Regions from separate parts of the Rhizobium sp. CNPSo 3670 genome, predicted to be linked through region 1. Evidence: riboswitches for the same ligand, from Rfam matches in the RefSeq annotation. Region 1 holds a riboswitch; the other holds the start of a gene.
What was found. A riboswitch is a leader RNA that binds a small molecule or an ion and turns the genes downstream of it on or off. The one in region 1 is predicted to bind FMN.

Region 2: linked by a shared signal. The riboswitch ahead of AC13QO_RS12565 (6,7-dimethyl-8-ribityllumazine synthase) and the one ahead of AC13QO_RS04345 (DMT family transporter) in region 1 are both predicted to bind FMN.

Annotation. Positions count from the first base shown of each region.
Region 1 covers NZ_JBXSOL010000003.1:240,222-244,504, reverse strand. Annotated here, with positions in the region: gene AC13QO_RS04350 (esterase-like activity of phytase family protein) at 1-1,297, opposite strand, end outside; partial or broken gene AC13QO_RS04345 (DMT family transporter) at 1,390-2,294, opposite strand; FMN riboswitch at 2,478-2,629, opposite strand; gene hupB (DNA-binding protein HupB) at 2,746-3,021, opposite strand; gene lon (endopeptidase La) at 3,228-4,283, opposite strand, start outside.
Region 2 covers NZ_JBXSOL010000010.1:55,343-59,625, reverse strand. Annotated here, with positions in the region: gene AC13QO_RS12580 (LysR family transcriptional regulator) at 1-103, shown strand, start outside; gene AC13QO_RS12575 (DUF1194 domain-containing protein) at 278-1,054, shown strand; gene AC13QO_RS12570 (VOC family protein) at 1,196-1,885, opposite strand; gene AC13QO_RS12565 (6,7-dimethyl-8-ribityllumazine synthase) at 2,032-2,466, opposite strand; FMN riboswitch at 2,546-2,688, opposite strand; gene AC13QO_RS12560 (SRPBCC family protein) at 2,873-3,319, shown strand; gene AC13QO_RS12555 (GCG_CRPN prefix-to-repeats domain-containing protein) at 3,493-3,801, shown strand; gene AC13QO_RS12550 (hypothetical protein) at 3,880-4,104, opposite strand.

The DNA of each region.
Region 1 (4,283 bases):
AAGCTTTTTCGCCTTCCGAGCGCTCGTAGATCATCACGTGCGAGCGCACTCCGCCGTCCTTGCCGAGATCGAGTTCATTTGCGGTCGCAAAGAGATTACGCTGGGGGATAGCGACCCCGCCTTCCGGCGAAATGCCCGACGGCAGAAGCTGCACGAGTTCGGGGTCGGCGCCGGTATCCTTATAGACGCCGACGACCGAGGCGCGCTCGGCAAGCAGGAAGAAATACTGGTCATCGCCGAACTTGGCGGCTTCGAGACCTTCCGGCTCGACGCCCTTCGATCCCGAACGGCTTTCCGGATAATGGCCGATATGGGCGACGGCGCGTTCGAAGGATGCGCCCGATTCGTAGAGGACCTTGCCCGTCTTGTCGAAGATGGTGAAGCCGCGCGAGCCGCCCTGATAGTCGCCTTCATTGGCGACGACGAGGCGGTTGTCGTCCAGCCACTTCACGGCGTCCGGCTCGCGCAGCACGCCCTTCGATTCGCTCGAGAATTTCAGGGCGCGGTCGCGCTTCGTGTCGATGCCGGAGAGATCGACGCTGCCGGCGGTAAAGTGGGTCTTCACCTGAGCCGTGTTGGCGTCGATGATGACGATCTCGTTATTTTCCTGCAGCGTGAGCGCAATCTCGTTCTGCCCGTTGAAGGCCACGAATTCCGGCTCCGGATCTTCAGGGGCAACACCGGCGAGACCGTTCAGCGCCACATGCTTGATGGCGCCGCAGTCGACGGTGCCGTTGTTGACCTGGAAAACGGCGAGCTCGCCGGCCGGCATCTGCGGGATCTTGCCGTCATTGACCTCTTCGTCGCGTTCGTTTTCGATCGCGATGGCGCCGAGCGTCTTGTCCTTGTTGAGGGCAATCGAATCCGGCTGGCCACCGAGATCGCAGATGTTCTCGATCTTCTTCGTCGCCACGTCGACGATTGCGAGGCGGCCTGAGGGCTTGGCCTTGCTTTCGGAGGTGTTGACGGCAACCAGCGCCTTGCCGGCGCTCGAGGTAACCGATGTCGGCTCGCCATCCATCATCAGCGCGCCGGCGGCTTTCGGGGCCTTGGCGTCGGTAATGTCGATGAAGCCGATCGCGCCGAGCGGACTGTCGCTATAGATCAGTGTGTTGCCGTCGTCGGTCGCGGTGATGATTTCCGCGGATGTCGGCGACAGCTTGTCCTTGTCAGCAGGCAGGTTCTGGGCGACCGGGAAGGAGGCGATGCGGTTGAAAACCGGCTCGGCCGCGGCCGGGACGGCAACGGATGCGAGAAGCACGGCAGCGAGCGCTGCCTTGCGCGATAAAATTGTCATGAAATCCCCCAATGTCGAAAGATCGAACAGAGGGGTTTTGCGGGACTGCCATGACAGAGACATGACAGTCCGCGAGTTTTCAGAGGTCGGCGTCAGGCCGGCTGCCTTTCCCGGCGCATCTCGTTTTGCATGATGAAGAGCGACGCTGAAAGAATGAGCGCGGCGCCCAGCCAGAGATAACCGGCCGGCGCATAACCGAAAAACAGCCAGCCGGCGAGCACGTTCAGCGGCAGCTTCAGATCATCGAATGGCTGGACATAGGCGGCGTCAGCACTGGCATAGGCTAGGGTCAGCAGATATTGCGCCACGACCGTCAGGAGGCCCGCCACAAGGAAGAGCGCGAGTGTCGTGCCTGTCGGTACGGCGAAGCCCGCCGCAAGTGCCAGACCGCCGTTGATCGGCGTCAGCAGCACCAACAGCCAGACGGTGATGGTCTCTGGCCTCTCGATACCGGTCAGGCCCTTGGTGATGAGCGAGGAGGCACCCCAGAGCAGTGCCGAGAGCACCGGCAGGAGCGCTGCGCAGGTGAAACTATCAGACCATGGCTGGAGGATGATCATCACGCCGGCAAAGCCGACACCGGTCGCTGCCCAGCGGGCCGGGCCGACGCGCTCACCGAGGAACAGGCGGGCACCGAGAATGATGAAGAAGGGTGAGGTCATGACCAGCGCGATCGCCTGCCAGATCGGCACTGAGGCAAGACCGGAAACCCAGGCCTCGACACCAGGCGCGGCAAAGAGGACGCGCACGACGTGCCGCCGGGGATAGTCGGTACGCATCGCCGCAAGGCTTGCGCAGGAAGGGCAAGGAGAAGAGGAAGGCAAAGGCATATTGCCAGAAGGCTGCGGAGGCTGGCGGAAAGGCGAGTTTCATGGTTAGCCACTGGGTGAAGACGTTGAGCAGCGAGAAGGCCACGCCTCCAAGCACCATGAAAGCAGCGCCGGCAAAAGGCGCGAGAACGCGGCATTGTAAGGGAAATCTGATTCATGTCTTCCATCCAGAACTACAGCGCCGCGCGTCTTTCCAGACGCGCAAAGGACGCTGTAGCGCTTTTAATTGCTGCATAATTCATCCTTAAATCGATTCCGATTTAAGGAATTATGCAGGCGACCAACATAAATCAGGACGCATGAGGCGACGGCGCGCAGGGGCCGGCAGTCCCCTGCCCGCTCACGGCCATGCTCATTCTCTTTCTTCCGGACTATACCGTCGGCTCCGGAATCGCACCGGATCTGCTGACCCTTCCCCGGCCGAAGCTTGAGAAGGCGCTCGCGGGCTCGGGCCACAGCCCTTACCGCCGGTGGGGACTTTCACCCCGCCCTGAGAACAGCATTGTTGGTAAGACAAAGCGCTGCATACGGCAAGCGGCAAAACAAAAGGGGTCCGGCAGCGCCGAACCCCTCGAAAACCTGCTCAGCCGTTCTCGTTTACGGCCGGCGGATGATGAATCAGCCGTTGACGGCGTCCTTCAGGCCCTTGCCGGGCGTGAACTTCGGCACGTTGCGGGCTGGAATATCGACTTCAGCGCCGGTCGACGGGTTGCGGCCCTTCGTTGCAGCGCGATGAGAAACGGTGAAGCTGCCGAAACCAGCGAGGCGGATATCGCCCTTGTTCTTGAGTTCGGCCTGGACAACGTCGAAAACCGCGTCAACAGCGGAAGCCGCGTCAGACTTCGTCAGTCCTGCCTTTTCGGCCACTGCGGACACGAGTTCATTCTTGTTCATGTTTCCACCCCTTTCTAAATGGTATGAAACGACTCAAATGTAAGCTAGGCGCAGAATAGGTTTCATCAGGCCCGCCGGGAACCCAAAAGCCCTGCAAATCAAGGAAAAGCAAGCGTCTCCATGACGTTTTCACAAAAAAGGCTGGCGTTTCCGCCAGCCTTTTTGCGTCTTTTGCTTCAATCGGGCATAAATGTGGCAAACGCCACTCAATGCGCGATCGTTGCGCCCGTATCGTCGAGGCCTTCGACCGACGTGATGACGGGCGTTTCCACCGTGCCATCCCACTCGATCGGCTCCGGCCGACGGATCAGCGCATGCTTGATCACCTCGCCCATCCGCGAGACCGGGATGATCTCCATGCTGTTCTTCACGTTATCCGGAATCTCCGCCAGGTCCTTGGCGTTTTCTTCCGGAATCAGCACTTTCTTGATGCCGCCGCGAAGCGCCGCAAGCAGCTTTTCCTTGAGACCGCCGATCGGCAGCACCCGGCCGCGAAGGGTGATTTCACCGGTCATCGCCACATGCTTGTTGACCGGGATGCCGGTCATGATCGAAACGATGGCGGTTGCCATGGCGACACCGGCCGACGGGCCATCCTTCGGCGTCGCACCTTCCGGCACGTGCACGTGGATGTCGTTCTTTTCGAACATCGGCGGTTCGATGCCGAAATCGACAGCGCGCGAGCGGACGTAGGAAGCCGCCGCCGAGATCGATTCCTTCATGACGTCCTTCAGATTGCCGGTAACCGTCATGCGGCCCTTGCCCGGCATCATCACGCCTTCGATGGTCAGCAGCTCGCCGCCGACTTCCGTCCAGGCAAGGCCGGTCACGACGCCGACCTGATCCTCGCCCTCAGCTTCGCCATGGCGGAAGCGCGGGACGCCGAGATAGTCGGCGATGTTGGCGGCCGTCACGTGAACGGACTTCGTCTTGCCCTTGATGATCTCGGTGACCGCCTTGCGGGCGAGCTTCATCAATTCGCGTTCGAAACTGCGGACACCGGCTTCGCGGGTGTACTGCTGGCTGATCGCCATCAGGGCATCGTCGCTGACCGAGAATTCTTCCGGCTGCAACGCATGTTCCTTGATAGCCTTCGGCAGCAGGTGCCGCTTGGCGATCTCGCGCTTTTCATCTTCGGTGTAGCCGGCGATACGGATGATCTCCATGCGGTCCATAAGCGGTGCAGGGATGTTCAGCGTATTCGCGGTCGTGATGAACATCACATCCGACAGGTCGTATTCGACTTCCAGATAGTGGTCCAT
Region 2 (4,283 bases), on a different contig from region 1:
GCACGCCGTCTATCCCACCCGCCGCTTCCTGCCGCTGCGCCTGCAGGTTTTTCTGGAAGCGCTGAAGGCGTGGAAGAACCCTTTATGGTCGCCTTTGCGTTGAGGTCCTGGAAAGCTGCATGGCAGGAGAGTCTCTCTATGAGTTCCCCGCAGCGGCCTCGAGGGGCAAGGCAGGCGCTCCTGATATCACTGAAAATTGAAACCCCGCACGAGGCCGGGCGTCCTTCGCCGGCCAAGCTGTGTTACATTTCCCTGCTCGATGCGCGGGGATTTGCCGATGCTGGCCACACTTGCGGTGCTCATGGGTCTTACCGGAGTCGTGCCGACAGCTGGGGCGGGCGCAAACGAGGTTGATGTGACGCTGGTGCTTGCCGTCGACACCTCGCGGTCAATGGATTTCGAAGAGATCGGCATTCAGCGCGACGGTTATGTCGAGGCGCTCAAGCACAAGGAATTCATCGATGCGGTCAAGGGCGGGCTCACCGGCCGCATCGCCATCAGCTATTTCGAATGGGCGGGCTATGTCGTCCAGGATTCGATGATCGACTGGCAGGTGATTGAGACGGAAGCGGATGCGATCGCCTTCGCCGATAAGCTTGGCGCCCGGCCGATAGCCACGCAACGGCGCACCTCGATCTCAACAGCCATCGATCAGGGCGCCAGCATGATCACCACCGGACCCTTTCGCGGCAGGCGTGAGGTGATCGACGTCTCCGGCGACGGTCCGAACAATTCCGGCAGCCCGGTGACGGGCACCAGGGACAAGGCGGTGGCGTCGGGCATGATCATCAACGGGCTGGCGATAATGCTGCGTCCTTCCGATGCTCCCGGAGGGCTCGACAAATATTACGCCGATTGCGTGATCGGCGGCCCCGGCAGCTTCGTGCTGCCGGTCCACAGGATTGAGGATTTCGCCATCGCCGTGCGCCGCAAGCTGGTGCTCGAGATCAGCGGCATTTCACCCTCGCCGACGGTGGAGAGGATAGCCGCCGACGCGCCGACGGCGGACTGTCTAATAGGCGAGAAGCAGTGGCGGGATATATTCGATCGGTGAGTCGCGACCTGATGAGCCCGGAGAGGGTATGCCGTGTGGTTGTCACATGGCATACCGACAAAGCAAAGAAGAAAGCATCTGCCACTCGAAGAGCCTCACCTTGAGGTGCCGACGGGCAAGGCGGCTGCTCCGTGCCGCCACCTATAACGGCAGCTGCCTGCCGGCCTGTTCGCTGACCATGTATTCGGCGTACCAGTCCGGCCAGTTCTCGTCGTGTTTGCCGCCATTGCGCTTCTCGTGTTCGCCGTGGGCCTCGGCGGCGCGGCGGAGGGCGGCCGCGAGGTCGCTCGATGTCGAGAAGGCCGTCTCATCGGCGTCGATGCGTCCTGGCAGGCGTGTGGTGACTTCCTGGAACAGCCAGCCGTTGCCATCGGGATCCTTGAACGAGGCGAAGGAACGATAGCTGCGGTGGTCGGGGTCGCGGCCGGCGATGCGCAGGCGCCCGAAGAGATAGGGCTCGTCCTTGCCGGCGTAGACGCCTGAAGCATCGTGGAAGACCTCGCTCACCTCGACGCCGCGGGCGATGAGATCGCGCCTTGCGGCCTCGACGTCGGAGACGATGAGATAGAGGCCTTGGGCGGAGCCGGGAGCGGCGGCGGTGACATTCTTGCCGAAGATGATCGCGCAACCGGAGCCCGGTGGGGTGAACTGGATCACGCGGAAATCGGCGTCATTGGCGAAATCGGCGTCGAGCCTCCAGCCAAGGCTCTCGTAAAAACGTTTGGCACGGTCGACGTCGGAAACGGGAATGACGACCACTTCGAGCTTGGTGTCGACCGGTCGTGTTTTCATGGATTCGGTTGGGGGTTCACTGCGCATTGCATTGCTCATCTTCAGCTCCCTTGAGGTTTGGACGCATTAAGAATGGCGATACATGTCGGGATCGAGTGGACCACAGCCCGGGTGGAGCGTCGAATCAATTCTTCTGTCGACATGAAGAAGACGGCGGGCCATCCCGCCGTCTGTTGCGCTAGCTTTTAAGCAGCAAGGGCGGCGCGCGTTTTGCCGATCATCAGAGCGGCGCGCGCAGCCTCGCGGCCCTTTTCGACGAAATGAGCGCGGTAGATCTGCGTGTGATGCTCCGTTTCCTGATAGTGATGCGGTGTCAGTGAGACCGACAGCACCGGAACGCCGGTATCCATGCCGGCGCGCATCAGGCCATCGACCACGGCCTGGGCGACGAATTCGTGGCGGTAGATCCCGCCATCGACGACGAAGGCGGCGGCAATGACGGCGGCATAGCGCCCGCTCGCGGCAAGATCGCGCGACAGCAGCGGCATTTCGAAGGCGCCGGGGACGTCGAATACGTCGATCTGTTCGGCGGGAACAAGCTGTTGGAAACCTTCGAGCGCACGGTCGACGATATCGGCGTGCCAGCCGGCTTTGACGAAGGCATAACGGGTGGGTGTCATGGTAATCTCCTTTGGCGTACAGACACATCACCCAAGGCGATCACGAGCATCCGCAGCCAGCCCGGAGGGCAGCAGCAGCGCACGTTCTCTTTCATCCGGACTATGACCGTCGGCTCAGGCATCTCACCTGATCTGCTGACCCTTCCGAGGAAGGCGCTCGCGGGCTCGCAATCGAAACTGCATACCGCCGGTAGGGACTTTCACCCCGCCCTGAGAACGGCGCGGACAATAGGGCCAAGGCGGCGGGCTGGCAATAGGGAAGACGTTTTCGTCCGAAGGGCACGTGCCCCATCACCCTTGCGCAGCGCGCGCATCCACCTACATGCTTCCGCTGAGGACATCCATGTCGAAAAAGCATGCTGCTCGGCCTCATTGAGGGGTAGAGCAGCAATCATGGGAGAGAGCGATGCCAGAATCTTTCGTCGTGCGCCGCGAGGCGCATCTTGCGGCGCCGCCGGCGGCGGTGTTTGCACTGATGACCGATCCCGAGAAGATCCTGCGCTGGATGGGGACGGAGGCCGAGGTCGAGCCGGAGCCGGGTGGGCTCTATCTCGTCAACGTCACCGGCGCCCGTTTTGCGCGTGGCTCGTTTCGCGAGGTGGTGCCGGTGCATCGGCTTGCCTACAGCTTCGGCTGGGATGGCAGCGAGGTGGTGCCGCCGGGATCGAGCCTGGTCGAGATCGACCTGATCGAGCAAGGAGGAGGAACGCTTTTGCGGCTCACCCACAGCGGTCTGCCGAGTGCGGAGCAATGCGCCGGTCATGAGGAGGGCTGGGCGCATTATCTCGGCCGGCTCACGGAAGTCGCGGTCGGGCGGGACCCGGGTCCAGATCCTTTTTACGGAAGGACATGAACGGTTTTCGGCAGGCGACGGGATGCTCCCCAAGCGCTTGACGCTACGGGAAGAACGGTCCGCTGCGGTCAAAAAAAGTGCTGCTTTATCGTCCGCAACATGAACGCGCAGTTCATCTCCAGTTCAATTTGGCGGTCCTAAGGTGATTGCGGCTGGATGAAATGGAGTTTTCGATGAAGGCACTTTCTATCGCGGCTGCCTTGCTCGCTGGCAGCTTCTCGATTGGCACAGCTCAGGCGATGCCGATCGGGGCAATCAAGGTTGAGAGCACTGTCACAAAGGTCGACTACGCCTGTGGTCGCGGCTGGCATCTGACCCGCTGGGGCGAATGCCGGCGCAACTGGCGCCGCCCGCCGCCTGTAGCTTTCTATGGCGGTCCGCCCCGCTGGGGCTGGGAGCGGCGTCATCGCGATTGGGATGGCCCGCGCTGGCGCTATGAGGGGCGCTGGGACCGCGAACGTCGCTGGCGCGATGACTACTAAAACTCTTTGACAGAGGCAAACGAACGAGGGCCGGTGCGATGTTTCGCCCGGCCTTTATCAGCTGAAATAACGCTGCGCTCAGATGCGGCTGACGAGCCAGTGCTTTCCGTCGATCAGCTCTTCGAGCTCGGCCGGATGCTTGACACCGAACTCGAACCATTCGACGAGTTCCTTCGCCTTCCGTTTGCTTTCTTCGGCTGTAAACTCGATCCCATAACGCGCGCACCAGCGCCGAAGGATCGACGTCAGCAACGTCATGTCATTCCCGTCCAGCGGGTCTTTCGGCCAGTATGTCGTGCCCATAGCAACCCCTCAATCGCTAATGACAAGTTCGCACATAATCGAATCAATGTCGCGCAATTTAAAGGTGTTTATTGGGTTGTTTTCCACCGTGATGAATGGTTTTCCACAGACTTGTTTGGAGGTGGGGTTGACAGGGTTGCGGAGGGACTCGGCGGGGGCAAGTGCCGATAGGAAATCCA